DNA from 3 places in the Burkholderia sp. BCC0397 genome. Region 3 is predicted to be linked to each of the others. Evidence: riboswitches for the same ligand, from Rfam matches in the RefSeq annotation. Region 3 holds a riboswitch; each other region holds the start of a gene.

Region 1 (10,253 bases), on a different contig from region 3:
GGCTTCATCACGACCTATGCATCGTGGCGATGGATCTTCCTGCTGAACGTCCCGTTCGGCGTTGCCGCGCTCGTTTGTACCTGGCTGATCGTCCGGAATACGCGGGCCGACGAGCAACGGCCGCTCGACTGGGTCGGCTTCGTGCTGGCCGGCGGCGCATTGACCTGCCTGCTGATCGGCACCGAAGCGGCCGGCCAGCAGGATGTCGACTTCACGCGCGCGGGTGTCCTGGTGGGCGCAAGCGTGCTGTTCGGCATCGCCGCATGGCTGCATGCGCGACGCTGCGCGCATCCGCTGCTCGATTTCACGACGCTGAAGGTGCCGACGTTCTCGGTGACGGTGATCACCGGCTCGATCACGCGGATGGCGATCAACGCCGTCCCGTACCTGCTGCCGCTGCTGTTCCAGATCGGCTTCGGGCTGTCGCCGTTCCAGTCAGGGCTGCTACTGCTCGCGAGCGCGCTCGGTAATCTCGGGATGAAGGCGGGCACGTCGTGGATCCTCGACCGTTACGGCTTTCGGCGCGTTGCGCTCGTCGACGTGACGATCGCCGGCATCTTCACGATCGCATGCGGCTGGCTGACCGCGTCGACGCCGCTGGCGATCACGCTGTTCGTCGTATTCGTCTACGGGCTCACGCGGTCGATGCAGTTCACGACGCTCGCGACGCTGGCTTATGCGGATATCCCGGCTCAGCAGACGAGCGCGGCCAGCACGCTGTGGAGCGCCGCGCAGCAGATGACGATCGGGATGGGGATCGCGTTCGGTGCATTGTCATTGCGGCTCGCGGCATTGGGGCGCGGCGATGCGGCCGGCATGCACTACGTGCTCGACGATTTCCGCTGGGCGTTCGTCGCGGCGGGCGTGCTCGCGTTGCTGACGTTGCCGGGCTACGCACGGCTGGCTTCCGATGCCGGCGATCGGCTGCGGGCCAACGTGGCGCGAGGATAGGCCGGACTGCAAATCGTATTGGCGAGGCGACAGGTGAGTGCGCATGTTTTGCGGTGCTCACCGGAAGCGCTGATTCGTTGCGGCCGCGATTGCCTGACGGTCAGCGCAAACGGTTTCCAGTCACCGCGGGCGAGCGACCTTCTGGCCGGCCATGCTTGGTCGGAACGCTCTCCGAACGATGACGTGTGGTGCCGGGACGAGCATGAATGCGATGCGCGACAAGCGGCACGGCAGCAGCGCAGTTGTCCCTATTCCCGCTACTGCGCGTCATGGAAGATGATGCCGACCGTGTGGCGATGGCCGCTTCGGATTCGGCTCACGCCGTGGCGCAGGTTGACGCGATAGACGCCGCGGGTTCCCTGCACGGGCCGGCCGTGTACCGCGAAGATCACTGCATCACCTTGCGTCAGCGGCACCACTTCCGCACGCGACTGCATGCGTGGTCGCTGTTCCGTCAGCACGAATTCCCCACCACTGAAATCGCGACCCGGCGCCGACAGCAGGATCGCGACCTGCAGCGGAAACACGTGCTCGCCATACAGGTCCTGGTGGAGACAGTTGTAGTCGTCGGCGCCGTATTGCAGGATCAGCGGCGTCGGTCGAGTTTGTCCTGCCGCGTGGCAGCGATCGAGGAACGTCGCATGGTCTTTCGGATAGCGGACGTCGATCCCGAGCGCCTGGTTCCAGCGATTCGCGATCGGCGCGAGATGCGGGTAGATCGTCGCGCGCAGCTCGGCGATGACCGCTGGCAGTGGATACGCGAAATACTTGTACTCGCCGCGGCCAAAGCCGTGCCGCGCCATTACGACACGTGAACGATAGAGCGCATCGCGCGGATAGAGCGACGCGAGTGCATCGCACTCGCTTGCCGACATCAGGCCCGGCACGCGCGCGCATCCGTAGCGACCGAGCTCGGCATCGACGCTCGGCCAGTCGAGGGTGTCGACGCGTTGCGCGATGTCCAGCGATTCGACGGCAGGTTGCAGATCGGCAATGTTCACGGGCGTACCTCGGGGCATCGGCAGTGTGGCGCCGTGTGCGGGCGCGCACGGTCGAATTCACGATGAAAGTTGATGAACCCAGTCTAGCGGCGTTTGTGCGTCGGTACGCTCCAGATCTTGCGCTTTAATTCGGACGAGGAAACGTTGCAGGCACGGCATCGACACACTGAATGTGGCGACGTGCCGGAGCGGAGAAGCGGAGAGACGGAGAGACGGAGAAGCAGAGAAGCAGAGAAGCAGAGAAGCAGAGAAGCAGAGAAGCGCCACATCCAACCCACCGCGGCGGATGGCCGGCTATCGCCCGCCACCCGCCGCGTCCACGATCAGGCCAGCGACCGGAACAACCAGTAAAGCCCTGCCGCCAGCGCGATCGACGCCGGCAGCGTCAGCACCCACGCGAGGACGAGGCTGCGCACCGTGCTCCATTGCAGCCCGGAGCCGTTCGCCGCCATCGTGCCCGCGACACCCGACGACAGCACGTGAGTCGTCGACACGGGCAGCCCGTACATGTCGGCGGCGCCGATCGTCAGCATCGCGACGAGTTCGGCCGATGCGCCCTGTCCGTACGTCAAATGCTGCTTGCCGATTTTTTCGCCGACGGTCACGACGATCCGCTTCCAGCCGACCATCGTGCCGAGGCCCAGCGCGATCGCGACGGCGACCTTCACCCACGTCGGAATGAACTTGGTCGCGTGGTCGAGTTGCTTGCGATAGTTGTCGATCGCGAGCTTGTCGTCGGCGGCGAACGCGGGCTGGCCCGACTTCTCGATCAGGCGAATCGCTTCGGAGACCAGATACATCGTGTTGCGCACGTTGTCGACGTCGCGCTGCGGTACGGCCGCCATCGAGCCCGACGTACCGACGGCGGTCGCGAGCGACGTGGACAACTGCGCGACGGCCGGCAGCACGGCGGGCGTCAGTTCACGATGCTGCACGTAGTGTTCGACATCGGTGCGCGGGTTCGCGGACGGCGCGACACCGTTCGTGTACTTCCCGAACGTCGCAGCCGCCTGGTTCGCGACCGCCACGAAGGTCTGCGATTCGGCGGGCGTGACGGCCTTGTTCAGCGCATACGCGGTCGGCACCGTGCCGATCAGGATCAGCATGATGAGGCCCATCCCTTTCTGCCCGTCGTTCGACCCGTGCGCGAACGACACGCCGGTGCAGGTGAGGATCAGCAGGCAGCGAATCCAGAACGGCGGCGGCTGGTCCTTCGGCGGTTCCTTGTACAGCTCCGGAATCCGCACGAGCGCCTTCAGCGCGAGCAGCAGCAGCGACGCACACAGGAAGCCGACGATCGGCGAGAGCAGCAGCGATTTGCCGACGCCGAGCGCCTGGCCCCAGTCGACGCCGCTCGTGCCGGACGGCCCGTGCATCAGCTGGTTCATCAGCCCGACGCCGATGATCGACCCGATCAGCGTATGCGAGCTCGACGACGGCAGCCCGAAATACCAGGTCGCGAGGTTCCAGACGATCGCGGCGATCAGCAGCGCGAACACCATCGCGAAGCCCGAGCCGCTGCCGACCTGCAGGATCAGCTCGACCGGCAGCAACTGCAGGATGCCGAACGCGACGGCACCGCTCGAGACCATCACGCCGAGGAAGTTCCACATGCCCGACCAGATCACCGCGACGTTCGGCGTCAGCGAGTGCGTATAGATCACGGTCGCGACCGCATTCGCGGTGTCGTGGAAGCCGTTGACGAATTCGAAGCCGAGTGCGATCAGCAGGGCGGCGCCGAGCAGCAGATACGGGAACAGCGACCCTTCGCGGACCGGTGACAGATCGTCGACCAGGTGCGTGGCGATATAGACGGCACCAAGCACGAGCACCAGCAGGAACATGGCATAGCCGATCTGCCTGGTGCGTGCGATGGAGCCAGGATTGTTCGGGGCGGACGAAGCAGGTTGATTCATGACGACATCTCGTAGGGGAGCCTCGTCCGATCCTAGCTGCGGCTAGCAGTCAGTTTGATGACAGTCGGGACGACGAACGGTGTGTCTTACAGGGATGTAAGGCGAGCGGCGGCATGCGAAGCGTCGGGGCGCATCGTTCGCTCACATAGTGAACACGACAGCGGCTTACGCGTGGGTATCGCGCAGGTCATCGTCCGTCGCGGCCAGCGTCCAGCCGGCCGGCGACGCGACGAACGTCGTGCACGACAGTGGTGCCACGTCGAGACGCATGGCCGCGCTGAGATCCATCCGCCGCACATGCGCGATGGCCGCGCGGACGATCGGCGCATGCGTGATCGCGACGACGTCGCGATCGGGCGGCAGCGCGCTCAACCATGCGCCGACCCGATGCGCGGCGGCGTCGAACGATTCGCCGCGATGCGGCGACGCGGACGGCGTGCCGATCCACGCGGCCAGTTCGTCAGGCAGGTCGCGCGCGAGATCGTGCAGCCGCTTGCCGCGCCAATTGCCGTAATCGATGTCGCGCAGCGCGTCGTCGATGTCGGCGTGCAGCCCGAGTGCGTCGGCGGTCTGCCTTGCGCAACGTGCCGGGCTGCACAGCACGAGCGAGCCGGCAACGCCCGTCCAGCGGCCGCGCAGCGCAGCGGCTTCGGCGAGCCCGTGTGCGTCGAGCGGATCGTCGTCGGGAAACGTGCCGCTGCGCATGGCGCGGGTCGATGCGTGCGCGATCAGGCGCAGCGAGGCATGCAGGTTCATGTCGGTTGTCGGATGATCCGGAGCGGGGCGCGCATGCCCATGTGGCATCGCTTCAATACGCGAACGTTCGCGCGTACAATTCGCCCGATACGAAGTGTGGAAGCCGGTGCAATTCCGGCGCGGCCGCGCCACTGTAACCGGGGAATCGATGATCCCGGAAGCCAGACCTGCCTTCGTACCCATCCATCATTTGTCGGGGCGCGATTCCCCTGAGGTGCATCCATGAGCGAAGCAGTGCTGAAGCCGGCGGTCGTGCCGGCACCCATCCCCGTCCGTGAGCTGTTGCCGTGGGCCGTGTTCGTCGGCCTGATCCTGCTGCTCGCACTCTATTTCGTCGGTGCGGAACAGGGCGCGACGTCGCTCGTGCCGGGCATGTACGTGCACGAATTCGTCCACGACGGCCGCCATCTGCTCGGCTTTCCCTGCCACTGACGCGGAGCCTACGATGGTCGGAAAGCTGCTCATGCGCGGGATGCTTGCAGGCATCGCCGCAGGCCTCCTCACATTCGGTTTCGCGAGAATCGTCGGCGAACCGCAAGTCGATCAGGCGATCTCCTTCGAAGAAAAAACCGCCGCCGCCCAAGGCGAAGCACCAGAGCCCGAACTGGTCAGCCGCCACACGCAGGCCGGCCTCGGGCTGCTGACGGGCGTCGTGACCTACGGCGCGGCATTCGGCGGGCTGTTCTCATTGGTCTTCGCGTACGCGTACGGACGCGGCAGCCGCCTGCCGGCACGGCCGCTGGCCGCGTGGCTGGCGCTGGCGGCGTTCGTCGCGCTCGTGATCGTGCCGAACCTCAAGTACCCGGCCAATCCGCCGTCGGTCGGCGACCCCGACACGATCGGCTATCGCACCGGCCTGTTCTTCCTGATGATCGCGATCTCGGTCGCGACGATGGTGTTCTCGGTCGGCGTGCGCCGCCATCTGCTGGCGAAGCTCGGCCAGTGGAACGCGTCGATCGTCGCCGGGCTCGTGTTCGTCGCGATCATTGCGGCCGTGCAGATCGGGCTGCCGTCGGTCAGCGAGCTGCCGGCCGATTTCCCGGCGGCCTTGCTGTGGAAGTTCCGGGTGGCGGCCATCGGCATGCAGGTGATCATGTGGACGACGATCGGCCTGCTGTTCGGCGCGTGGGTCGAGCGCGGCGAACGCGCCGGCATGCGCGCCGCCTGACGCGCGGGGCAGCCGGGCGCGCCTAGCGCAGCATGCGCGGTGCGCTCCACGTCGATTCGCGCGCCAGCGCGACGAATGCGGCCAGATAGTCGATCGAGGCGTCCGCTTCGCGGATGCCGAGGAAGATCTGCTTCGCGATGCCCTTCTTGCCGAGCTTGACCGGCACGACCGGCATCCGGTCCGCGTACTCGTCGGCGAGCCACCGCGGCAGCGCGGCCACGCCGCGCCCGCTCGCGACCATCTGCAACATGATGTCGGTCGTCTCGATCGACTTGTGCCGCCTCGGCACGATGCCGGCCGGCGTCAGGAACTGGTTGTAGATGTCGAGCCGGTCGGTTTCGACCGGGTACGTGATCAGGATCTCGTCGGTCAGTTGCTCGGGGCTCACGTAGTCGACATTCGCGAACCGGTGCGCATCCGCGACCACCAGCACCTGTTCGTAGTCGAACACGGGATCGAAGCGCAGCCCCGGCTTGTTCAGCGGATCGGGCGTCACGAGCACGTCGATGTCGTAACCGAACAGTGCGCCGATGCCGCCGAACTGGAAGCGCTGCTTCACGTCCACGTCGACGTCGGGCCAGCACGACAGGTAGGGTGACACGACCTTCAGCAGCCACTGGTAGCACGGGTGGCACTCCATCCCGATGCGCAGCGTGCCGCGCTCGCCCTTCGCGTACTGCTTCATCCGTTCCTCGGCGAGCTCGAACTGCGGCAGCAGCCGGTTCGCCAGCTTCAGCAGATACTGCCCACCCTGCGTGAGCCGCAGGCCGCGGCCTTCCCGATCCCAGATCGGCGTGCCGAGCTGCTGCTCGATTTTCCTGACGGTATGGCTGAGCGCCGACTGCGTGAGGTGCAGCGCATTGGCCGCCGCGGTCAGCGAGCCCTGGCGCTCGACCTCACGAATGACGACGAGATGGAATCGTTCCAGCATGGATCGTGCTCATGCAGCGAATGCATGAAAAATGTTAATGGATGAATGAAATAATGCCATTTTATTTCATGGGATGAAATCCCTATGATGGCTGCCGGATCTACTATTTCTTCTGGACGGCAGCTTCATGGTCACGACACACAACCTCGGTTTTCCGCGCATCGGCGCGCAGCGCGAACTCAAGTTCGGTCTCGAACGCTACTGGAAGGGCGAATCGTCGCGCGACGAACTGAAGGCGCTCGGCGCCGAGCTGCGCCGGCGTCACTGGCACGACCAGCGCGATCTCGATCTCGCGCCGATCGGCGACTTCGCGTTCTACGACCAGGTGCTCGACATGAGCTTCACGCTCGGCAACCTGCCGAAGCGCGTGCAGGATTTCCACGGCGATGCGCTCGACAACTATTTCCGCGTCGCGCGCGGCCGTTCGGCTCAGTCGGCGCAGGAGCACGCCGCGTGCTGCGGCGGGGTCGCGGCCGGCGAAATGACGAAGTGGTTCGATACGAACTACCACTACATCGTGCCGGAGTTCCATGCGGACACGAACTTCTCGCTCGATCCGTCGCGCCTGCTGCAGCAACTGGCCGAAGCGAACGCGCAGGGCGTGCACGCGAAGCCGGTGATTCTCGGCCCCGTCACGTACCTGTGGCTCGGCAAGGCGAAGGACGATTCCGATCGCCTCGCGCTGTTGCCGAAGCTGCTGCCGGTGTACGGTGCGCTGCTCGATACGCTGACCGCGCAGGGCGTCGAATGGGTGCAGATCGACGAGCCGATTCTCGTCACCGAGCTCGATGCCGAATGGCGCCAGGCGTTCCGCACCGCGTATGCGGCGCTGGAAACGCGCCGCATCAAGCTGCTGCTCGCCACGTACTTCGGCCAGCTTCAGGACAACCTGACACTCACGGCGTCGCTGCCGGTCGACGGTCTGCACGTCGATGCAATCAACGCACGCGACGAAGTCGACGCACTGGTGCGTGAGCTGCCGGCCGAGCGCGTGCTGTCGGTCGGCGCGATCAACGGCCGCAACATCTGGAAAACGGACCTGAACGCGACGCTCGACTGGCTCGAGCCGCTCGCGAAGCAATTGGGCGACCGGCTGTGGCTCGCGCCGTCGTGCTCGCTGCTGCACGTGCCGGTCGATCTCGCGAGCGAGGAGAAGCTCGATGCCGAAATCCGCTCGTGGCTCGCGTTCGCGCTGCAGAAGCTCGACGAGCTGACGGTGCTCGCGACCGCACTGAACGAAGGCCGCGACAAGGTGGCCGACGCGCTCGCCGCGAATGCCGCCGCGATCGATTCGCGCCGCCGCTCGCCGCGCGTGAACAACCCGGCGGTGAAGGCCGCGATCGAGCGCATCGACGCGCGGCTCGGCAATCGCGCAAGCCCCTATACGCAGCGTGCGTCGAAGCAGTCGGCGCGCCTGAACCTGCCGGCGTTCCCGACGACGACGATCGGCTCGTTCCCGCAGACCGCCGACATCCGCCAGGCGCGCAGCCGGTTCAAGGCCGGCGCGCTGGACGAAGCCGGCTATCGCACGGCGATGCAGGCCGAGATCGAGCGCAGCGTCCGCGAACAGGAATCGCTCGAACTCGACGTGCTCGTGCATGGCGAAGCCGAGCGCAACGACATGGTCGAATACTTCGGCGAACAACTCGATGGCTACGCATTCAGCCAGTTCGGCTGGGTGCAGTCGTACGGTTCGCGCTGCGTGAAGCCGCCGATCCTGTTCGGCGACATCAGTCGCCCGAAGGCGATGACGGTCGAGTGGATCACCTATGCGCAGTCGCTGACGGACAAGCCGATGAAGGGCATGCTCACCGGCCCCGTGACGATCCTGAACTGGTCGTTCGTGCGTGACGACCAGCCGCGCTCGGTATCGTGCTACCAGCTTGCGCTGGCGATCCGCGAGGAAGTACTCGATCTCGAGAAGGCCGGCGTGCGCGTGATCCAGATCGACGAAGCGGCGCTGCGCGAAGGGCTGCCGCTGCGCCGCGCGCAATGGAGCGAATACCTGAAGTGGGCGGTGGAGTCGTTCCGCATCACCGCGAACGGCGTGCAGGACGATACGCAGATTCACACGCACATGTGCTATTCGGAGTTCAACGACATCATCGCGTCGATCGCCGACATGGATGCGGACGTGATCACGATCGAGACGTCGCGCTCGGACATGGAGCTGCTCGACGCATTCGACCACTTCAAGTATCCGAACGAAATCGGGCCGGGCGTGTACGACATCCATTCGCCGAACATCCCGACGCAGGATCACATCGTCGGGCTGATGAGGAAGGCGGCCGAGCGGATTCCGGCGGAACGCCTGTGGGTGAACCCGGATTGCGGGCTGAAGACGCGCCAGTGGGCGGAAGTGATTCCGGCGCTGACGAACATGGTCGCCGCCGCGAAGACGCTGCGCAATCAGGTGCGGTAACCACGCAGCGAGCGTTGTACGGCGCCGTTGCGATCAACGATCGCGACGAAAAAAATCGGCCCGCAGAAGCTGAGCGGGCCGATTTTCGTCATGCATGCATTTGCGCTACGCGCCTGGCGTTACGCAGTGCGTGCGCCGCGCGGCAGCGCGTCGTTCGTCTTGCCGGGCGCGCCTGCATCGTCGATGCTGACGCGGCGCGAGATCAGCCACACGCACAGCGACGACAGCACGGCGGCGCTCGTGTACTGGATCGCGAGCGGCCACCATTGCGGGGCCGCGTTCTGCGCGATCAGCGTCGCGACGAGCGGCGTGAGACCGCCGGCGAGCGCACCGCACACCTGATAAGCGATCGAGATCGCCGTATAGCGGATCCGCGCGACGAAGATGCCGCTGACGAAGCCCGCGACCACCGAGTAGTAGCCCGATTCCGCGAGCGTCGCGAGGCCGACGCCGACCGTGATCGACACCGGCGTGCCCAGGTGCACGAGCGGCAGCATCACGAACGGGACGATCATCGCCCAGGCGCCGGTGATCAGCAGCACGCGCGTGGTGCCGAAGCGCTGCGCGAGGAACGCGGCCGCGAGCTGCACGACGAACTGCAGCACCGCGACGATCGTCATGCAATGCAGCACCATCGACCGGTCGAGCGACAGGAACTGGGTCGCGTAGCTGATCATGAAGATGTTGCTGAAATACACGCCGGCGATACCGTACACGTTCGCACCGATCGCGAGCAGCAGCAGCGGCCAGTACTTGAGCGCTTCGCGCAGCGGCTTTTGCGCGATGTTGCCGCTCTTCTTCACTTCCTCGAACTCGGGCGATTCCGATACGCTCGCCCGGATCACGAAGCCGACGATCAGGAGCACTGAACTCGCGAGGAACGGCACGCGCCAGCCCCAGCTCATCATGTCGTCCTTCGACAGCGTGCTGATCGCGCCGAACGCGAGCATCGACAGGATCAGGCCGCTCGCGCTGCCGAGCTGCGCGAACGACGCGAAGAACGTGCGCTTGCCTTCGGGCGCATGCTCGCCGGCCAGCAGCACCGCGCCGCCCCATTCGCCGCCGACCGCGATGCCTTGCAGCACGCGCATCAGCACGAGCAGGATCG
Region 2 (10,253 bases), on a different contig from region 3:
GCCGGCAGCGGTTCGCCGCGCAGCCGGTGAACCGGCTCCATCGCCTGGAAACACGAGAAGCGCACCTGGGCGGCGAGCGGATACATGTCGGGCGCCAGCCTCAGCGTCATCACCGCGTCGGGTTCGTCGCCCGCGGCCTGCCGGTGCGCGACGGCCTTGTCGAGCCACGCGGACTGCGCACGCAGCATCTGGGTGTAGGTCGGAACGAGAAGTTGGGTCGGTGGCACGCGTGCGCTCCTGTGCTGAGGGTTCGCGCCACACGATAGCAGCGTGGGCGCAAACCTGCATCCTGGCCGGGCGCCGACGGGTGCCGTTACGGCTTGCCGTGCCGCGCCAGGAACCGGTCGAGCTGCGATGCAAACGTCTTGCCGTCGCGCGGGCTGAACGGCGCCGGCCCGCCCGTGTCGATGCCGGCGCTGCGCAACTGGTCCATCATCGCGCGCGTCGACAGGCGTTCCTCGATGTTCTCGCGGCTGAACCAGTTGCCGCGCGGGTCGAGCGCATGCGCGCCCTTGTCGAGCACGGCGGCGGCCAGCGGGATGTCGGCGGTGATCACGAGATCGCCGGGTTCCGCCAGCTCGACGATGCGCGCATCGGCCACGTCGAAGCCGGCCGGCACCTGCACGGCCTTGATGAACGGCGACGGCGGCGTGCGCAGAAACTGGTTCGCGACCAGCGTCACGCAGATTTCGGCGCGACGCGCGGCGCGAAACAACATGTCCTTGATGACGGCGGGACACGCGTCGGCATCGACCAGTACTTGCATGGCGGGGGTTTCCAGTGGGCAGAAGCAGAAGCGGCGATCATAGCGCACCGCCGGCCGGCCATCAGCCGGCGAGATCCGTGCGAAGCGCGTCGGCCGTCAGCCACTGTGCACCCCACGCCGCGGCGAGCCGCATGCCCTGCCCGATCCGCACGGCCGCATCGTCGAAGTCGACGAACACGACGTGATCGGCCGCCGCGGGTTTGGCCGGCATCTCGCGCGTGCGCCCGTCGGACAGCACCCACAGCCAGCGCGTTTTGCCGGGCTCGCGCCGCGCCGCGCGGGCGAGCAGCTGCGCGGCGGCCGCGATACCGTCCGCCAGCGGCGTGCCGCCGCCGCCGTCGACCGGCTCGAGCCAGCGCGCATTCCACCAGCGCGGCACGGCCGGGCCGAAGCGCCGCGCGGCGCCGTTGCCGCCGAAGCAAATCAGCGCGGTTTCGACACGCTCACGCGCGGCCTGATCGAAATACGCGACGATCAGCCCCTTCGCGAGCGCGAGCCGCGCGTGCGACAGCATCGACGCCGAACAGTCGAGCACGAAGCAATGCAGCGCGTGCGGCGCGCCCGCGCGTTTCCCGTAGCGCAGATGATCGCGATGCAGCGGGCTGCCGCGTTTCGCGGCGAGCGTCGCCGGCCACGCGACGGCCGTGCCCGCGCGCACCGTGCCCGGCACGCGCGCGGCGGCGCCTGACTGCCATCGAGGACCGCGAATCGCGTTCGCGGCGGCGCCGGCTCGATGGCTCAGCGTTTTTTTAGCGGCAGCGGCACCACGCTTTTCACGTCGCGCAGCCCGGCCGGTTCGGGCGGCAGGTAGCCCCAGTCGCCCTGCGATGCCGACGCGTCGGCCTTCGTGTCGCCCGTCTCACTCGGTCGGTCGCCGGGCCGCTGGCGCGGGTCCGGCGGCGGACGATCGTCGCGTTCACCATCGTGTTGCGACGACTGGTGTGACGATTGGTGCGACGGCGGCGGCCCTGCATGGCGCCGGTGCCGCAGCACGGCTTCGGCCACGCGCGCCACATGCGACACCGTCACCGCGCCGGCCTGTTCCAGCGCGGCCAGCGCACGCGCGGCGCGCAGCATCACGAGATCGGCACGCAACCCGTCGACGGCCGCGTCGATGCACAGCGCGCTGACGCGCGCATGAACCGCATCGTCGAAATCCAGCGCCGGCAGCCGGGCGCGCGCCGCATGAATCCGGTCCGCGAGTTCCCGCTGGGCAGGCGCGTGACGCGCACGAAACGCATCCGGATCGAGATCGAACGCAAGACGCGCCTTCACGATCCGCTCGCGCTGCGCGGCGTCGAAGCAGTTCTCCAGCTCGACCATCAGCCCGAAGCGGTCGAGCAACTGCGGGCGCAGCTCGCCCTCCTCGGGATTCATCGTGCCGACCAGCACGAAGCGCGCGTCGTGCGCGTGCGACACGCCATCGCGCTCGACGATGTTCACGCCGCTCGCGGCGACGTCGAGCAGCGTATCGACGAGCCCGTCGGCGAGCAGGTTCACTTCGTCGACATACAGCACGCCGAGATGCGCGCGAGCCAGCAGGCCCGGCCGGAAGCGCACGCCGTTTTCGGCAAGCGCATGCGCGAGATCGAGCGTGCCCGTCACCTGCTCGTCGCTCGCCGACAACGGCAGCGTGACGAACTGCCCTTCAGGCAGCAGCTCCGCGAGGCCGCGCGCGGCAGTCGATTTGGCGGTGCCGCGCGGGCCGCTGACGAGCACGCCGCCGAGCGACGGGTCGATCGCGGCAAGCAGCAGCGCCTGCTGCAACGTGTCCTGCGCGACGAGCGCCGCAAACGGAAAAACCGCGCGGGCGCGGTGCGTCGTCGGATCGGTCATCGCCGTCCTCCTTCCTGGCGTTGTTCGCTGGCGAGCCAGATCGCTTCGATCCGCTCGCGATAATGGCCCGGCTGCTGCCACAGCCCGCGCTGCATCGCTTCGACGAAGCGTTCGCAGATGCCGTGCAGCGCCTTCGGGTTGTGCCGTTCGAGAAACGCGCGGGTCGCGTCGTCGAACAGGTACGCGTCGGCGACGAGCGCGTACTGGTGGTCCGACAGCACGCGCGCGGTCGCGTCATAGCCGTACAGGTAGTCGACGGTCGCGGCCAGCTCGGCCGCGCCCTTGTAGCCGTGACGCTTCACGCCGTCGAGCCATTTCGGGTTGACGACGCGCGAGCGGATCACGCGTGCGATTTCCTCGCGCAGCGTGCGCATCTTCGGCGCGGCCGGGTTCGCATGGTCGCCGTGGTAGATGCTCGGCTGCTGCCCGGACAGGTGCCGCACGGCCGCCGTCATCCCGCCCTGGAACTGGTAGTAGTCGTTCGAATCGAGGATGTCGTGCTCGCGGCTGTCCTGGTTCTGCACGACGACGTCGATCGTCGCCAGCCGCTCGCCGAACACGTCGGCCGCCGCGTCGCCCGCGCTGTTCTGCGCGTACGCATGGCCGCCCCATTGACGGTATGCGTCCGCGAGATCGGCGTCGCTTTGCCAGCGGCGCTGGTCGATCAGGTCCTGCAGGCCCGCGCCGTAGCTGCCTGGTCGCGCGCCGAACACGCGCCAGCCGGCGCGGCGCCGCGCTTCGTCGGGCGCCACGCCCTGCTCAACCCACTTCGCGCGTTCGCGCTCGATGCGCGCGCGGATCGGGTTCAGTTCCTCGGGCTCGTCGAGCGCGGCGACGGCCTGCACGGCCGCGTCGAACAGGTGCATCAGGTTCGGGAACGCGTCGCGGAAGAAACCCGACACGCGCAGCGTCACGTCGATGCGCGGCCGGTCGAAAATCTCGATCGGCAGGATCTCGAAGTCGGTCACGCGATGGCTGCCGTGCGCCCATTTCGGGCGCACGCCGATCAGCGCGAATGCCTGTGCGATGTCGTCGCCGCCGGTGCGCATCGTGGCCGTGCCCCAGACCGACAGGCCGATCGCGCGCGGATAGTCGCCGTGATCCTGCAGATGGCGCTCGATCAGTTGCTGCGCGGATTTCAGGCCGAGCGACCACGCGGCCTGCGTCGGCACCGCGCGCGTGTCGACCGAGTAGAAGTTGCGGCCGGTCGGCAGCACGTCGGGACGGCCGCGCGACGGCGAGCCGCTCGGCCCCGGCGGCACGAAGCGGCCGTCGAGCCCGCGTAGCAGCTGACGCATTTCCTCGCCGCCGCACGCGTCGAGTGCAGGCAACAGCGTCGAACGCACGCGTTCGATCACCGCGAGCGTATGCGGCCATTCGCCGGGCGGCGGCATGTCGACGCCGGGATCTTCTGAAGCGGATCCGCACACGGCGTTCAGCCAATGCTGCGCAAGCCGTTCGAGCCGCTCGCGCGTGTCGCCCGCGTGACGCCACGGCGATTCGTCGAGCGCTTGCAGGACGGCCGGCCGCGGCCCCGCCCACGGCGCGGCCCAGTCGGCCGCGAGCGGATCGAAAGCGTCGCCGAGCGCGAGATCGCGCGCGAGCGCGCCGATCAGCCCGGCCCGTTGGCCCTTGCCGTCGCCGACCGGAAAGCGTGCAAGCGCGAGCAACGTGTCGCGCCGCTGGCGCTCGACCGGCGACGCGCCGAACACGTGCAGCCCGTCGCGAATCTGCGCTTCCTTCAACTCGCACAGCCACGCATCGACGCGCGTGAGCAGCGCGTCCTCGTCGCCCGCATCGCGCGGTGGCGACACGCTCAGCTCGTCGTGCAGACGATGCTCGGCGATCGTCGCGAGGATCGTCTTGCGCAGCAGCTTCGCGCGCCGCGCGTCGACCATCAGCGCTTCGTAGTATTCGTCGACCTGCCGCTCGAGATCCTGCAGCGGGCCGTAGTTTTCCGCGCGCGTGAGCGGCGGCATCAGGTGATCGACGATCACGGCCTGTGCGCGGCGCTTCGCCTGGCTGCCCTCGCCCGGATCGTTGACGATGAACGGATACAGGTGCGGCAGCGGCCCGAGCGTCAGGTCGGGCCAGCACGCGTCGGACAGCGCGACGCTCTTGCCGGGCAGCCATTCGAGATTGCCGTGCTTGCCGAGATGGATGACCGCGTCGACGCGATACGCATCGCGCAGCCAGAAATAGAACGCGAGATACGCATGCGGCGGCACGAGCTCCGCATCGTGGTAGCTCGCGTAGTCGTTGTCGTCGCGCGAGCGCGACGGCTGGATGCCGACGAACACGTTGCCCGCGCGCCAGCCGGCGATCGTGAAACGCTGTTGCCGCAGCGTCGGGTCGGCTTCAGGCGGCCCCCAGCGCGCGTTCAGCGCGTCGCGCACGGCCGCCGGCAGCCGCGCGAAATGCGCAGCGTAGTCGGCCAGCGGGAAGCTTTGGAACGCCGGTCGCAGCGCGTGCACGGCCGCGTCGTTGGTCACGCCTTCGGTGAGCCGCGCGATCAGCGCGTCGCCGTCGGGCGGCAGGTCGGCCACCGTATAACCGGCGTCGCGCAGCGCCGCGAGCACGCGCAGCGCGGAGGCCGGCGTGTCGAGCCCGACGCCGTTGCCGATGCGCCCTTCGCTTTGCGGATAGTTCGCGAGAATCAGCGCGACGCGCTTGTCGGCGTTCTCCAGCGTGCGCAGCCGGCACCAGCCGCGCGCGAGCGCCGCGACGAACGCGATCCGCTCGGCATCCGGCTGGTAGCGCACGACGTCGACCTCGGTATGCGGGCAGCGATACGCGAGCCCCTTGAAGCTCACCGCGCGCGTGACGATGCGCCCGTCGACTTCGGGCAGCGCGATATGCATCGCGATGTCGCGTGCGTGCAGGCCCTGGTTGTCGGCCACCCACGCGTCGCGATTGCCGCCGGACAGGATCACTTGCAGCACCGGCGCGTCGCCTGCGAGCACGTCGGGCTCGGGGCTGTCGATCGCACCGGCCGCGAACGCCGTGGTATTCAGCACGAGCGCGACGTCGTGCGTATCGCAGAGTTGCGTGATGACCTCGCGGCTCACCGCATCTTTCAGCGACGTCACCGCGATCGGCAGCGGATTCAGTCCTTCGTCGATCAGCGCGTCGGCCAGCGCGTCGAACACGGCAGTGTTCGCGGCCTGCCAGTGCGCGCGATAGAACAGGATCGCGACGACCGGCGCGCCGGGCGTCCAGCGCGGCCGCCAGTCGTCGACGCTCGCGCGGTCGCGCGCCGGGTGATACAGCGCGGCGGCCGGCAGCGGGCGCGGCAGTTCGGGCTCGTCGCCGAACCCGAGCGTGTGAAACGCGATGCTGCGCAGCAGCGCGTCGGCGTTGTGCACGCCGCCTTCGCGCAGATAGCGCCACCACAGCCGGCACAGGTCGGCCTTCACCGTGCTCTTCGCGACGAGGTTCGGGTCCTCCTGCAGGTCGCCCGAGAACATCGCGAGCTGCTGCCCGCGCTTCGACGCGAGCGACACGGCCTGCTCGATCCCGTACGGCCAGTACGCTTCGCCGCCGAGATGATCGATCACGACCGTCTTCGCGTGACGCAGCACGTCGTCGACATAGAAATCGACCGACGCCGGCTGCCGCAGGAACGTGACGTTCGCGAGCCGCACGCTCGGGAATCCTTCGGGCAAGTGCGGCACGACGCTCGCGAGCAGCGACAGCGTCGTGTCGGCCGAACTCAGGATCACGATGTCGGCCGGCTGCTGGTCGATCCGGACGACGCCCTGCGTATCGTCGACGAAGCCGCCCGGCGTGGTGCGCAGCAGATGCATCGTGCGTTACGCCTGTTGCAGCTCGGCCGCGCACGCGGCGTCGAACGCGCGTTGCAGCGCGGCCGCGTCGAGATCCTCGCCGATCAGCACGAAGCGGCTCGCGCGCGTTTCGCCGTCCTGCCAGCGGCGGTCGAAATAGCTGTCGAAGCGGCGGCCGACACCCTGGATCACGAGCCGCATCGGCGCGCCGGGCAGCGCGGCAAAGCCTTTCGCGCGATAGATCGTGTGCGCTTCGACCACGCGCTGCAACGCGGCGATCGTCGCTTCGCGCGTGCCGGCGTCGCCCGACACCACCACCGAGTCGAAATCGTCGTGATGGTGATCGTGATCGCCGTCGTCGGCCGAGCCGTGATGGTCGTGACGCAGGTGGATCGTTTCCTCCGACGCCGATTCGAGGCCGAGCAGCATCGCGAGGTCGAGCTCGCCGCGCGTCGCGCGCACGATCTTCACCTGCGGCGGGATCTCGTCGCGGATCGCGGTTTCGATCCGCGCGAACTCGGCGTCGCCGACGAGGTCGGCCTTGTTCACGATCACGAGATCGGCGGACGACAGTTGATCGGCGAACAGTTCGTGCAGCGGCGATTCGTGGTCGAGGTTCGGATCGGCGCGGCGCTGCGCGTCGACGGCCTGCGGGTTCTCCGCGAACTGGCCGCTCGCGGCGGCCGGCCCGTCGACGACGGTCACGACCGCGTCGACCGTGAAGCTGTTGCGGATCGTCGGCCAGTTGAACGCCTGCACGAGCGGCTTCGGCAGCGCGAGGCCCGACGTCTCGATCAGCACGTGATCGATGTCCGCGCGGCGCTCGACGAGCGCTTCCATCACCGGATAGAACTCTTCCTGCACGGTGCAGCACAGGCAGCCGTTCGCGAGTTCGTACAGCTGGCCCGATGCTTCGCCCTGTGCGCCGTCGGCATCCTCGCAGCCGATGCCGCAGCCCTTGAGGATTTCGCCGTCGATGCCGAGCTCGCCGAATTCGTTGACGATCACCGCGATACGGCGGCCTTCGGCGTGCTGCAGGATATGGCGCATCAGCGTCGTCTTGCCGCTGCCGAGAAAGCCCGTGACGATCGTGACGGGAAGCTTGCGTAGGGTCATGGTAGGTCCGGTGACGAGTATGGAATCAGGACGGGATCGTCGCGTCGGTGGCGGCGCGGCCATTCACGGGACGGTACGCGGGAAGGTCACCGCGCAGTCCGGCCGGACAGCCGCGGGACGGGCGGAACAACGAATCGGGCATGGTGCTTCCTTGCGAACGGTCGACATCGTGAATGCCAACACGGCTGCCGCGGCCTCGCCGGCGCCACCTGCCGTCCATCGTGCCGGCCGGGCGCATTCGCGCGCGGGCAGATCGACGGAGACAGCGGGAAACACCGGGCGTCGGGCCTGCTGCGGCCGTGGACGATGCGCCGCCTCCCCGCGGCGCTGAACCCCAACGTTTAGGCCGGTATCCGGGCTGACGAACACGCCGCTTCGCCTTCCCGGATACGCGCGGCATCCAGTGGCGGTCGTCCGCATGCGCATGGCATGCGGCGAAGCGGCGCTGCATCGCGCTGCGCGCGACGCGTTCGCTTACCGTTGCGGGGGCAGCACAGGTTGGCTCGACTGCGGCGCAGGCAGGCTCCCTGTTTCCCGTTTAACTGCGTGCACCGGAGCGGCGCGCGCGAGCACCAAAACGCGTGCGAGTGTAGGCGGCGGTGCGGGGAGCGTCAAGGCGAGCGGCCGGCGGCGAATGCGAATGATTGTCGTTTTCAATTAAACGGGATAAACTTCGCCTGACAAAAAACGCAAACAAACGCGCAACGGCAAGGTGAGGCAATCACTCAGTCATCCTTAAATTTCCATGTCGAAACGACAGATATCCGGGCGGCGCTTTCCTGTGCTGGCCCTGTCGCTGTGCTCGATCGCCGGCGTTGCTTCCTGCCCTGCCCCGGCGGCCGAGTTCGACGACGAACTGCCCGCGGTCGAGGTGCGCAGCCGACGCCATCCAAACGATCCGCGCGCCGAAAGCGTGAGCACGGCGACCCGCACCGCGAGCGATCCGCGTGACATCCCGCAAACCATCGACAGCGTCCCGGTCGAGGAAACGCTGTCCTATGGCGGCCGCACGCTGGCCGACGCGCTGGCCGGCGTGCCGGGTGTTTCCAATACGTCGGATACGCGCTTCGATTCGTTCCGCATTCGCGGTTTTTCCGCCGCGGGCGACCTGCTGCTCGACGGCATGCGCGACGACGCGCAATACGTGCGCAGTCTCGGCAACATCGAACGCGTCGAAGTGCTGAAGGGGCCGGCGGCGGCGCTGTACGGGCGCGGCAGCGGCGGCGGCGTCATCAACCGGATCACCAAGCAGCCGTTGCCGGAAAACTTCGGACATGTGTCGGCGGCAACCGGAAGTTATGGACGGCTCGGCGCCACGGTCGACCTCAACCGGATGCTGTCGAGGGCATGGAGCGTGCGGCTCAACGCCGGACGCGAACATGCAGGCAGCTTCCGCGACCATGTCGACGGCACGCGCCAGTACGTCGCGCCGTCGATCAAATGGCAGGACGCGCGGCGAAGCTGGCTGCTGCAGTTCGAATACGACACGTACCGACGCGTGCCCGATCGCGGCATGCCGGCGCCGGTCGCCGCGGTCGACGCGGCCGGCAAGCCGTTCGCGTTTTCGCTGCCGTCCGCGCCGCGCGCAACCTTCTTCGGCGCGGCGGGCCGCGACACCATCCGCGACGAGAACATGAACTGGCGCTCGGTCTTCACGCACGCGCTCGATGGCGACTGGGAGCTGCGCCATACGCTGGGCGTGCTGGATTTGCGCAGCACCTTCGACAATACCTACGTCACGCAAAGCTACGTCACGAAGCCGCGCGACTACCGGCACGTGCAACGGGCGCGCTACCTGCAGGACATGACGCATCTCAACGTGCAGACCGGCGTCGAACTGGGCGGCAAGGTCGCGACCGGACCGGCCTTGCATCACCTGCTGTTCGGCATCGAATACGGTTGGCAGAAACGCAGCCCGACGCTCTGGCAGGCCGACGCGACACCGGTTCCGATTACCGGACCGGATCGTCTCGCACCGGTCGGCTCGACGCCGCGCCCGTATGCGATGAACCGCCATCGCGTCAGCGACTACGCAATCTTCGCGCAGGATCGCATCGACCTCGGGCGAGCGTGGAAGCTGCTCGGCGGCCTGCGCGGCGAACGTTTCGACGTCGATTCGACCAACGTGCTGAACGCTCTGCGTTCGCGGCGCACGACGACGGCATGGAGCCCGCGGCTCGGCGTCGTGTGGTCGCCGGTCGGCGCGCACAGCGTGTATGCGTCGTACAGCAAGAGCTTCGCGCCGGTCGGCGGCGACCTGATCGGCATCACGCCGGACGCGCGCGGCAACGCCAACGATCTCGGCCCGCAATACAACCGCCAATACGAGATCGGCGTGAAAAGCGACTGGCGCGGCGGCGCGCTGAGCACGACGCTCGCGCTGTTTCAGCTCGATCTGTACAACCGCCGCGTCGCCGACCCGGTTCGGCCGGGTTTTTTCGACCTCACCGGCCTCGAGCGCAATCGCGGCCTGGAACTGGGTGTCGCCGGCCGGCTCACGGGCGACTGGTTCGTCCGCGGCGGCATCGGCTGGCAACGCGCGCGGGTAGTCGACGCCGAGCCGAAGTATGCGGGCAAGCGGTCGGCTGGCGTGTCCGGGTCGAACGGCAGCCTGTTCGTCAGCCATGCGCCGCTGCGCGGATTTTTCGCCGAACTCGGGCTGGTGTACGAAGGGGCGCGTTACGCCGATCGCGACAACCTGCTCGAACTGCCCGCCTACGTCCGTTGGGACGGCAAGGCCGGATATCGCA
Region 3 (10,253 bases):
ACGCGATGTGGGGCTACCGCACGCCGCGCTTCCTGACCTTCGGCTGGGCCGCCGCGCGCATCGACGATGCGCTGAACTGGATTCCCGCGCGCCTCACCGCCGCGAGCTACGCGCTGCTCGGCGACACCGCCGCCGCGTGGCGCTGCTGGCGCACGCAGGCGCGCCACTGGGACAGCCCGAACGCGGGCCCCGTCATGGCCGCGGGCGCCGGCAGCCTGAACGTGCAGCTCGGCGGCCCGGCCGTCTATCACGGCGAGATCGAGGATCGCCCGGTGCTCGGCACCGGCGCCACGGCCACCGCCCTTCACATCGTCGCCGCGCTGTCGCTCGTCACGCGCACGCTCGCCCTGTGGCTCGCGCTGCTGGTCGCGAGCGGCGCACTCGTCATGGCCACCCATCATGTCTGATTCATCCATCGCGCACGGCGGCAACCTGCACGAGGCCGCCCGCCGCCACGGCATTCCGTACGACGCGTGGCTCGACCTGTCGACCGGCATCAATCCGACGGGCTTCCCAGTGCCGCCCGTGCCGGCCGACGCATGGCGCCGGCTGCCCGACGACGGCGACGGCCTCGCGGCCTGCGCCGCGCGGTACTACGACGCGCCCGATGCCGCGCACGTGCTGCCGGTTGCCGGCAGCCAGGCCGCGATCCGCGCGTTGCCGGCGTTGCTGCCGGCCGGCGACGCCGGCGTCGCGGCGCTCGCGTACGGCGAATACGCGCCCGCGTTCGCGCGCCACGGCCATCGCGTCGTCGCGCTCGACATCCGCGCGGATGCGCTGCCCGCGACACTGCGCCACGTCATCGTCGGGAATCCGAATAATCCGACCGCCGAGTTCGTGCCGACCAGGCGCCTGCTCGGCTGGCATGCGCAACTGGCGGCACGCGGCGGCACGCTGATCGTCGATGAAGCGTTCGCCGATACGGGCGCCGCGCCATCGCTCGCGCCGCAGGTCGATCGTCCGGGGCTCGTCGTGCTGCGCTCGGTCGGCAAGTTCTTCGGGCTCGCCGGAATCCGCGCGGGCTTCGTGCTCGCATGCCCCGACGAAATCGTCGCATTGCGCGACCGGCTCGGCACGTGGACGGTCGGCGGCCCCGCGCGCCACGCGGTCGCCGCGGCGTTCGCCGATCGTGCGTGGCAAGCGGCTACCCGCGAGCGGCTCGCGGCCGACGGCGAACGACTGGCCGCGCTGCTGCGCGCGCACGGCTTCGCGGTTCATGCCACACCACTCTTCAGCTGGACCGACGACCCGCGCGCCGCGGCGCTGCATGCGGCGCTCGCGGCGCGCGGCATCTGGACGCGGCACTTCCCGACCCCGTCGAGCGTGCGCGTCGGCCTGCCAGGCAGCGAAGCCGAATGGCAGCGCCTCGGCGATGCGCTCGCGCATTGCGTGCCGCTGCTGCAGCGAGCCTCGGCATGAGTCCACGCCTGTTCCGCCGGCTCGCGCCGGCCGCGCTGCTGGCCGCGCTCGCTCACGCGCCGCTCGTCCACGCCGATGTCACGACGCGCGACGACGCCGGCAATACGGTCACGCTGCCCGCGCCCGCGCAGCGCGTGATCAGCCTCGCGCCGCACGCGACCGAGCTCGTCTACGCGGCGGGCGGCGGCGCGAAGCTCGTCGGCACCGTCACGTACAGCGACTATCCGGCCGCCGCGCAAGCGGTGCCTCGCGTCGGCGACAACAAGGCGCTCGATCTCGAACGAATCGCCGCGCTGAAGCCCGACCTGATCGTCGTCTGGCGGCACGGCAACGCCGAGCGGCAGACCGACGCGCTGCGCGCGCTGCACATCCCGCTGTTCTTCAGCGAACCGAAGCATCTCGACGACGTGTCGTCGTCGCTGCGCCGGCTCGGCACGCTGCTCGGCACGCAACCGACTGCCGATGCCGCCGCGGCCGCCTTGACGCACGACATCGCGGCACTACGCGCACGCTACGCGGCACGCCCGCCCGTCACGCTGTTCTTCCAGGTGTGGGACCGCCCGCTGACGACGCTCAACGGCACGCACCTGATCAACGAAGTGTTCGAACTCTGCGGCGGCCGCAACGTGTTCGCGTCGCTCAAGCCGCTCGCGCCCGCCGTGACCGACGAGGCCGTGCTCGCGGCGAATCCGGAAGCGATCGTGACGACGAGTGCCGGTGCGACCCGTTCGAGCGAACCGCTGCCGAGCCTCGCGCGCTGGCGCGCGTGGCCCGCGCTGACGGCCGTGGCGCGCCACAACCTGTTCGCGATCGACGGCGATCTACTGACGCGGCCGTCGCCGCGGATCGCGCAGGGCGCGGCCACGCTGTGCGAGGATCTGGATGCCGCGCGTGCGCGGCGGCCGGCGCGCTGATTTCCAGCGGCTGGCAAGTGCATCGCGCACCGATGCCGGATGCGTCCGGCGGCCGAGACAGATCGATCGTGCACAGCGTCATTCACCTGCAGACGCACGTGCGCCTATGCGTCCCAGTGCACGACTTCCCATGCTTGCGCGTCACCCTCCGCGCGCAGCCAGACGGCTCCGCCCGTCGGCACCGGCCGCGACAACAACGTATCGAGCGGCACGCGCAAGACATGCGACGCGAATGCGCGGATCACGCCCGCATGCGTGACGACCCATTGCGGCCCGTCGAACTCCGCAAGCGCATCGGCCTGCCGTGCAATCCGCGCGACGAATCGCGCCACGCTTTCTCCGCCGTGCGCGCATGCATGCATCAGGTCGGCCGCCCACGCATCGAGTGCCGCGCGGTCGATATCGTCCCAGCGCTGCATTTCCCACGCGCCGAAGTCCATTTCCTGCCAGTCGGCATCGCGCCGCAGCGGCACGTCGCATGCCCGCGCGAGCCGCTCGGCAACCGAGGCGCAGCGCGTCAGCGGGCTCGTCCAGACCTGGTCGGGCAACGGCGCGCCGAGTGTCGACAGATGCGCACGCACGGCTTGCGCACCGCGATCGGCCGATTCGGCGAGCGGCACGTCGCTGCACCCGTAGCAGATGCCAGGCTCGATGCCGACGGCCGGATGGCGGATCAGGACGACGTCCATCCGAGCACCACGAGATAGATCGCCAGTTCGCCCAGTTGCTGCGTGAAGCCGAGACAGTCGCCCGTATAACCGCCGATCCGCTTCACGAAATAGCGGGCCGCCCACGCGCGCACGAGCACGAGCGCCACGCATGCGGCAACGCCCATGCGCCAGTCCGGCCAGAACAGCCACGGCAGTCCGAACACCGCCGCGACGCACGCCGCGCGTGCGCCCATCCGTTGCGCAACCGGCTTCGCCTTGCCTTCGGGCCGCACGTAGTCGAGCGACATCAGCAGGCTCACGGCCATCGCGCGGCTCGCCGCATGCGCGGCGATCATCGTCCATGCGGCGCGCAGCGGCAGCATCGACGTCAGCGCCTGCCATTTCAAGCCGAGCGCGATCACGAGCGCGACCGCGCCGAACGTGCCGATCCGCGAATCGTGCATGATGCGCAGCACGTCGTCGCGCGTGTAACCGCCGCCGAACGCATCGCAACTGTCGGCGAGGCCGTCTTCGTGAAATGCGCCGGTCGCGAGCAGCGTCGCGGCCATCGACAGCCCGACCGCGATCGACACGGGCAGCGCGCGCAGCGCGACGAGATAGACGAGCGCGCCCCATGCGCCCACGCACGCGCCGACGAGCGGGAAATAGCGCGCGGCCTGGTCGAGATCGCCGGCCGCATAGCCGATCGAGCGCGGCACGGGCACGCGCGTGAAATAGCCGAGCGCGACGAAGAAGTAGCGCAGTTCGTCCCGCATGCCGCGCGTGCGCTCAGGCGTCACGATTGTCGACGCCGGCGGACTCGAAGCTCGCCATCTCGCTGAGGAACGCGGCCGCCGCGCGCACCAGCGGCAGCGCGAGCGCGGCGCCGGTGCCTTCGCCGAGCCGCAGGTCGAGCGCGAGCAGCGGCTTCGCGCCGAAATGCTCGAGCATGCGCCGATGGCCGGCCTCGTGCGACGTATGCGAGAACACGCAGTAGTCGCGCACGCCGGGCGCGATGCGCTCGGCGACGAGCAGCGCGGCGGTCGCGATGAAGCCGTCGACGAGGATCGTCATCCGCTCGCTCGCGGCCGCGAGGTACGCGCCCGTCATCATCGCGATCTCGAAGCCGCCGAACGTCGCGAGCACGTCGAGTGGCGCGATCGCATGCGAGTGCTTGACGAGCGCGCGGCCGAGCACCGCGCGCTTGTGCGCGAGGCCCTGGTCGTCGAGGCCCGTGCCACGGCCGACGCATGCGTCGATCGGCACGTCGAGCAGGCGGCTCATCAGGCAGGCGGCCGACGACGTGTTCGCGATCCCCATCTCGCCGAAGCCGATCACGTTCGTGCCGAGCGACGCGTGCAGGCGGACGCGCGCCGCGCCGGCGGCCAGCGCCGTCATCGCTTCTTCACGCGTCATCGCCGGTTCCGCCGCGAAGTTGCGCGTGCCGCGCGCGACCGGCAGCGACACCAGCCGGTCCGACAGCGGCAGCGGCGACGCGACGCCCGCATCGACGATCTCGAGCGTGCTCTGCGCGACGCCCGAGAACGCGTTGATCGCCGCGCCGCCGGCCAGGAAGTTCGCGACCATCTGCGCGGTCACCGCCTGCGGATAAGGGCTGACGCCCTCGGCCGCGATTCCGTGGTCGCCCGCGAACACGATCGTCACCGGACGCTGCACGACCGGCCGCTCGGTGCGCTGGATCAGGCCGAGCTGCAGCGCGAGCGCCTCGAGCTGGCCGAGGCTGCCGGGCGGCTTGGTCTTGTGGTCGATCACATGCTGCAGGCGCTTGCGCAATGCGTCGTCGAGCGGCGCGATCGCGGGCGGGAAATGAGTCGAAGTGGTCATCGAGGAGCCGTGTCGTGCGCGCGGCATGCGCCGCGCATCGGAAAAATCGGAACAGGAAGGGTCATTGTCGCGCAGGCCATGCCGGCAGCAGCGCATCGCGGCCGTTCTCGCGGATCAGCACGAGCGGATAGCCGAACGCGTCGCTCGCGCGCTCGGGCGTCAGCACGTCGTGCACGGGGCCGGCCCACGCATGGCCGCGGCCGTCGAGCAACAGCGCATGCGTCGCGAAACGCCGCGCGAGGTTCAGGTCGTGACACGAAAACATCACCGTGCGCGGGCCTGCCGCGAGCCACTCGGCCAGCGCGGTCAGGCAGTCGATCTGGTGATGCAGGTCGAGATGCGCGAGCGGTTCGTCGAGCAGCATCAGCGGCGCGTCCTGGCACAGCGTCGCGGCCAGCGCGACGCGCTGCCGCTCGCCGCCCGACAGCGACATCACGTCGCGCGACGCGAGCGCGGTCAGGTCGAACGTCGCGAGCGCGTCGCGCGCGGCCGTGCGGTCGCCGTCGCGCTCCCAGCCCCAGCCGCCGAGATACGGAAAGCGGTTCAGCAGCACCGTGTCGAACACGGTCGCGCTGAACGCATCGTGCAATTGCTGCGGCATCAGCGCGCGGCGCTGCGCGAGTTGCTCGGGGCGCCACGCGGCAAGCGGCCGGCCATCGATCTCGACGTGTCCGCCGGCCGGCGGCTGCAATCCCGCGAGCGTGGCGAGCAGCGTCGTCTTGCCCGCGCCGTTCGGGCCGGCGACGCACCAGATCTCGCCGGGGCGGAACGCCTGCGTGAAGCGGTCGAGCAGCGTGCGCGCGCCGGCCTTCAGCGTCAGATCGACGGCCATGTAGTGCATGTCGCCGGCAGCGGCGTGCGGTGCGGCGGTGCCCGTCATCGCATCGGCCTCCTCAGCAACATCCACAGGAACACCGGCACGCCGATCAACGCGGTCATCACGCCCACCGGCAATTGCGCGGGCGCGATCGCGGTGCGCGCGAGCAGGTCGGCCGCCATCACGCCGCCGCCGCCCGCGAGCATCGCGGCCGGCAGCAGCATCCGCTGGTCGTTGCCGAACGCGAGCCGCAACGCATGCGGCACGACGAGCCCGACGAAGCCGATCATGCCGGCCGTCGTCACGGCGGCCGCGGCGGCCAGCGACGCGACGAGATAGATCCGCACGCGCAGGCGCGCGACCGGCACGCCGAGTGCCTGTGCGGTCGCGTCGCCGCGCAGCAGCACGTTCAGTTGCGGCGCGGCCGGCAGCGCGACGCATGCGCTCAGCAACAGCGCGCCCCACGCGAACCACGGCGCCGTCGCGCCGTTCAGGTCGCCCGTCAGCCAGAAGATGATGCCGCGCAGCCGCGCGTCGGGCGCGAGCGACAGCAACAGCGTGACGAGCGCGCCCCACCCCGCCGCGATCACGACGCCGGTGAGCAGCAGCCGCGGCGATGCGTCGCGCGATTCGCCGCGCCACAGCTCGCGCCTTGCGAGACCGAGCACGAGTGCGACCGAGACGAGCGAACCGGCGAACGCCGACGCATCGACGAGCCACCATGCGCCGCCCGCGATCATCGCGACGAGCGCAAAGCCGGCCGCGCCGCCGGACACACCCAGCACGTACGGCTCCGCGAGCGGATTGCGCAGCAGCACCTGCAACAACGCGCCGGCCAGTGCGAGCAGCGCGCCGCACGCGAAACCCGCGAGCGCGCGCGGCACGCGCAGCGTCCGGACGATATCGGCAAACAGGCTATCGCCGCCGTGCGGCACGAGCGACGCAAGCGCTTGCCACGGCGACATCGGCACGCTGCCGATCGACAGCGACGCGACGAACAGCAGCGTGACCACCGCGGCCAGCGCGGCCCAGATCACGGCGGCGCGCGCGGCGCTCATGCCGCGCACGGCCGCGCGCACGACGCGCGGCGCATCCGCTTGCGGGAGCCGGCCGGGCGCGACAGGAGCGCGTGGCGGACGATTGGGGTCGGCATCGAAGAACATTCCGTGAAACATTGCGCGCCCCGCTTCCCCGCAGGCCGCGCGTCATGGAGCCCATGCGGGCTCCCCGTCTCGGCCGGTATCCGGGCTGGCGGCGGTCCGGCTCGCCTTCCCGCGCCATGACGCGCAGTGGCCCGCGCCCGCATGCGACCTGCACGCGAAACGCGCCCGAGCCGGCCTGCGTCACGCGACGCGGCCGCTTACCGTTGCGGGGGCAGCGCAGGTTGGCGCGCTCCTGGAGCCCGCACCCTGCTTCCCGTTTAACCGCGCGTCCTGCGCGCGAGCACCGAGGCGGCGCCAGTTTAGGAGCCGGTCGCACGAGCGTCAAGGAAGCGTCCGGACCCGCACGGGACGCGCTTATTCGCGGCAAGAAGCAGGGGTGTTACGACTGGAAACGTTACAGATGTCGGATTGCACGTTATTCCGCGCTAAAATGCTGGGTCTTTAGAGGACGCAGCAAATGCTCAACGAACTCGAAACTTTATCTCAAAATATTGGCCGTCTGATTTCGCTGAACAAGCGCTATCACTCGGAACGGCTCGCGCTCGAGGAGCAGGTCGCGCAATTGCGCGCGGAAGCGGACACGGTCCGCGCGGAACTCGCGCAGCTGCGCGACGAACGCAATGCGCTCGCGGCCGAGCGCGACACGCTGTCGGCGAAGATCGACGACGCCCAGGTGAAACTGAACGCGATTCTCGAAAAGCTGCCGCGCTCGAAGAGCGCGGAGCAAGCCGACAACCAGCTCGACCTGCTCGATGCGCAGGCGCGCACGGATGGCGATGACGCGGCCAGCCACGGAGAACATGCATGAGCACCAAGCAGATCGAAGTCTCGATTCTCGGTCAGCCCTATCGGCTCGCCTGTTCGGCCGAGACCGAAGCGGCACTGCTCGAAGCGGTCGCGCGCGTCGACGCCGAGATGTCGAAAATCCGCTCGAACAGCTCGGTGCGCGGCACCGATCGCATCGCTGTGATGGCGGCGCTGTCGCTTGCATCGGAATTGCTGCGGCTGCAAACGAGCGTGCGGCACGGTGAAGCATTTCCGGCGGAGGAAATCCGTCGTACAATGCACCAGATGAACGAACAGCTCGGCGCGGTGCTCGCACAGCACGAGACGCAGTAACGTTTTAATCGATACGTCGATTCCCCTTGATCTCGACGGTCAACGGTGGTCAAATTGGCGCATCGAAACACAGTTCAGTCAGCTTCCCTGCCTGGTTCGCCAAGGTCATATATTCCTTGAACCAATGCCATGTGCACGGTTGCGGAAATTTGTAGCACGGGCGCGCGCGTCACTCTGTCTGATGTACCCGAAGTGCTGCTAACTGCGACCAATTCTGAACCTCAGGTTCAGGATGCCGGCCTAGCGGCCAAGGCGGGGGCCTATCCAACGGCATCGGGCAAGTCCCGGTGCCGTTTTCTTTTTCAGGGTCTGTTTGCATGCGGAGCGCGCATGCAAACAGACGCTCACGCCTCTTTCTGCATCGATCACGATCCATGCAATACTGGCTGATGAAGTCCGAACCGGACGAAGCAAGCATCGACGATCTCGCCAACGCACCGCAGCGCTCGCTGCCGTGGACCGGCGTGCGCAACTATCAGGCGCGCAATTTCATGCGCGACACGATGAAGATCGGCGACGGCGTGCTGTTCTATCACTCGAGCTGCCCCGAGCCGGGCATCGCCGGCCTCGCCGAAGTATCGTCGACACCCTACCCCGATCCCACGCAGTTCGATCCGAAAAGCCCCTATTACGACCCGAAATCGACGCAGGAAACACCACGCTGGCTGCTCGTCGACGTGCGCTTCGTGAAGAAGTCGCCGCTCGTGCCGCTCGCCGCGCTGCGCGAGCACGACGAGCTCGCCGACATGCGCGTGCTCGCCCGCGGCAACCGGCTGTCGATCACGCCCGTCACGCGTGCGGAATGGCGATTCATCACTGAGAAGTTGATGAAGTAGGCGCGCGCCAAAGGTCAAATCCGGTCAGTACGCCTGCCGAAACGGAACTCGCGGCGCTTTCGCGCAGCCTAAGCAACCGCTGTCGGTCGATCGGGCCGGCTGTCGTTTTTTTCGCGCGGTACGCCCGCGTCGCGCACGCGTGATCCGCCTGCGCGCCCTCGCACAAGGAGCCAACAATGACCAAGAAATCCGCACTCGCGCTGTCGCTCGCCCTCGCCGCCGCCGTTCCCGTCGCGCTGACGCTCGCGTCGCCCGCCGCGCACGCCCAGGCGGCGAACCCGCACTTTCCGGAGCCGGCGGGTGTGCTGTCGCTGTCGTCGCAGGCCAGCGCCGACGTGCCGCAGGACATCATCCACATCACGCTGTTCTACGAGCAGCAGGCCAAGGATCCGGGCAGCCTCACCGCGCAGTTGAACCAGCGCGCGGACGCGGCCCTGTCGCAGGCGAAGGGCGCGTCGGGCGTCACCGCGCACACTGGCGCGTTCTCCGTGTATCCGAGCACCGATCGCGACGGGAAGATCTCCGCATGGCGCGGCCGCACCGAGGTCGCGCTCGAATCGCGCGATTTCGCCGCGGCGTCGAAGCTGGCAGGCCAGTTGTCGAACCTGATGCAGGTCGCGAACGTCGAGTTCTCGCTGTCGCCGGAAGCGCAGCGCGCGGCCGAGCAGAAGCTCACGACCGAAGCGATCAAGTCGTTCCGCGCCCGCGCGGACGAAGCCGCGAAGGCGTTCGGCTACGGCAGCTACACGATCCGCGACGTGAACGTCGGCAGCGGCCGCAACGTGCAGCCGTACCCGCGCATGATGGCGATGGCCGCGGCGCCGATGGACAGCGCGAAGATGAGCGCGCCGATCGCGGTCGAAGGCGGCAAGGCCACCGTAACGGTCACCGTCAACGGCTCCGTGCAGATGAAGTAACGCGCATCGCGCGACTGTCGGAAACGCAAAACGCCGGCCCGAGGGCCGGCGTTTTTTATGTCCATCCGGGTAGCCGATACACGCGCCGATCACGCGTACATCGATACCGCGTCATGCAGCCGCATTCGCGTTCGCCGCGCGGCGGCGATACGCCCAGACCAGCAAAGCGATACCCGCGAGGATCATCGGCAGCGACAGCCACTGCCCCATCGACAGGCCGAGCGCGAGCAGGCCGAGGAAGTCGTCGGGCTCGCGCGCGAACTCGACCGTGAAACGTGCGAGGCCATAACCGATCAGGAACAGCGCGGATATCGCGCCCATCGGCCGCGGCTTGCGCGCGAACAAGAACAGCACGAAGAACAGCGCGATCCCCTCGAGCGCGATTTCATAGAGCTGCGAAGGATGGCGCGGCAGCATCTGGTATTGCATGAACACGTCGGCGAGATGCCACTTCTCGATGAGCGCCGGATGTTTCGGCAGCCATGCCGCATCGTCGCGCATCGCGCCCGGGAACAGCATCGCCCACGGCGCCGCCGGATCGGTCACGCGGCCCCACAGTTCGCCGTTGATGAA

Evidence for each region. Region 3 has a riboswitch for cobalamin ahead of HWX03_RS22700 (iron ABC transporter permease). Riboswitches for the same ligand answer to the same signal wherever they lie in the genome.
Region 1: linked by a shared signal. The riboswitch ahead of HWX03_RS27080 (CbtB-domain containing protein) and the one ahead of HWX03_RS22700 (iron ABC transporter permease) in region 3 are both predicted to bind cobalamin.
Region 2: linked by a shared signal. The riboswitch ahead of cobW (cobalamin biosynthesis protein CobW) and the one ahead of HWX03_RS22700 (iron ABC transporter permease) in region 3 are both predicted to bind cobalamin.

The regions. Positions count from the first base shown of each region.
Region 1 covers NZ_CADFDL010000011.1:1,264-11,516, forward strand. The annotation lists gene HWX03_RS27060 (DHA2 family efflux MFS transporter permease subunit) at 1-951, shown strand, start outside; gene HWX03_RS27065 (2OG-Fe(II) oxygenase) at 1,209-1,970, opposite strand; gene HWX03_RS27070 (inorganic phosphate transporter) at 2,276-3,868, opposite strand; gene HWX03_RS27075 (histidine phosphatase family protein) at 4,034-4,624, opposite strand; cobalamin riboswitch at 4,671-4,814, shown strand; gene HWX03_RS27080 (CbtB-domain containing protein) at 4,847-5,056, shown strand; gene HWX03_RS27085 (CbtA family protein) at 5,070-5,792, shown strand; gene HWX03_RS27090 (LysR family transcriptional regulator) at 5,815-6,723, opposite strand; gene metE (5-methyltetrahydropteroyltriglutamate--homocysteine S-methyltransferase) at 6,851-9,145, shown strand; gene HWX03_RS27100 (MFS transporter) at 9,265-10,253, opposite strand, start outside.
Region 2 covers NZ_CADFDL010000010.1:138,857-149,109, forward strand. The annotation lists partial or broken gene HWX03_RS26615 (DUF1993 domain-containing protein) at 1-227, opposite strand, end outside; gene HWX03_RS26620 (YaiI/YqxD family protein) at 314-766, opposite strand; gene HWX03_RS26625 (VWA domain-containing protein) at 828-1,436, opposite strand; gene HWX03_RS26630 (AAA family ATPase) at 1,505-2,602, opposite strand; gene cobN (cobaltochelatase subunit CobN) at 2,599-6,408, opposite strand; gene cobW (cobalamin biosynthesis protein CobW) at 6,415-7,503, opposite strand; cobalamin riboswitch at 7,830-8,095, opposite strand; gene HWX03_RS26645 (TonB-dependent siderophore receptor) at 8,285-10,253, shown strand, end outside.
Region 3 covers NZ_CADFDL010000007.1:276,205-286,457, forward strand. The annotation lists gene cbiB (adenosylcobinamide-phosphate synthase CbiB) at 1-407, shown strand, start outside; gene cobD (threonine-phosphate decarboxylase CobD) at 400-1,419, shown strand; gene HWX03_RS22675 (cobalamin-binding protein) at 1,416-2,333, shown strand; gene cobC (alpha-ribazole phosphatase) at 2,438-3,022, opposite strand; gene HWX03_RS22685 (adenosylcobinamide-GDP ribazoletransferase) at 3,007-3,759, opposite strand; gene cobT (nicotinate-nucleotide--dimethylbenzimidazole phosphoribosyltransferase) at 3,773-4,828, opposite strand; gene HWX03_RS22695 (ABC transporter ATP-binding protein) at 4,890-5,708, opposite strand; gene HWX03_RS22700 (iron ABC transporter permease) at 5,705-6,703, opposite strand; cobalamin riboswitch at 6,862-7,111, opposite strand; gene HWX03_RS22705 (ATPase) at 7,266-7,616, shown strand; gene HWX03_RS22710 (cell division protein ZapA) at 7,613-7,927, shown strand; RNA gene ssrS (6S RNA) at 8,009-8,190, shown strand; gene HWX03_RS22720 (EVE domain-containing protein) at 8,302-8,763, shown strand; gene HWX03_RS22725 (SIMPL domain-containing protein) at 8,940-9,680, shown strand; gene lgt (prolipoprotein diacylglyceryl transferase) at 9,792-10,253, opposite strand, start outside.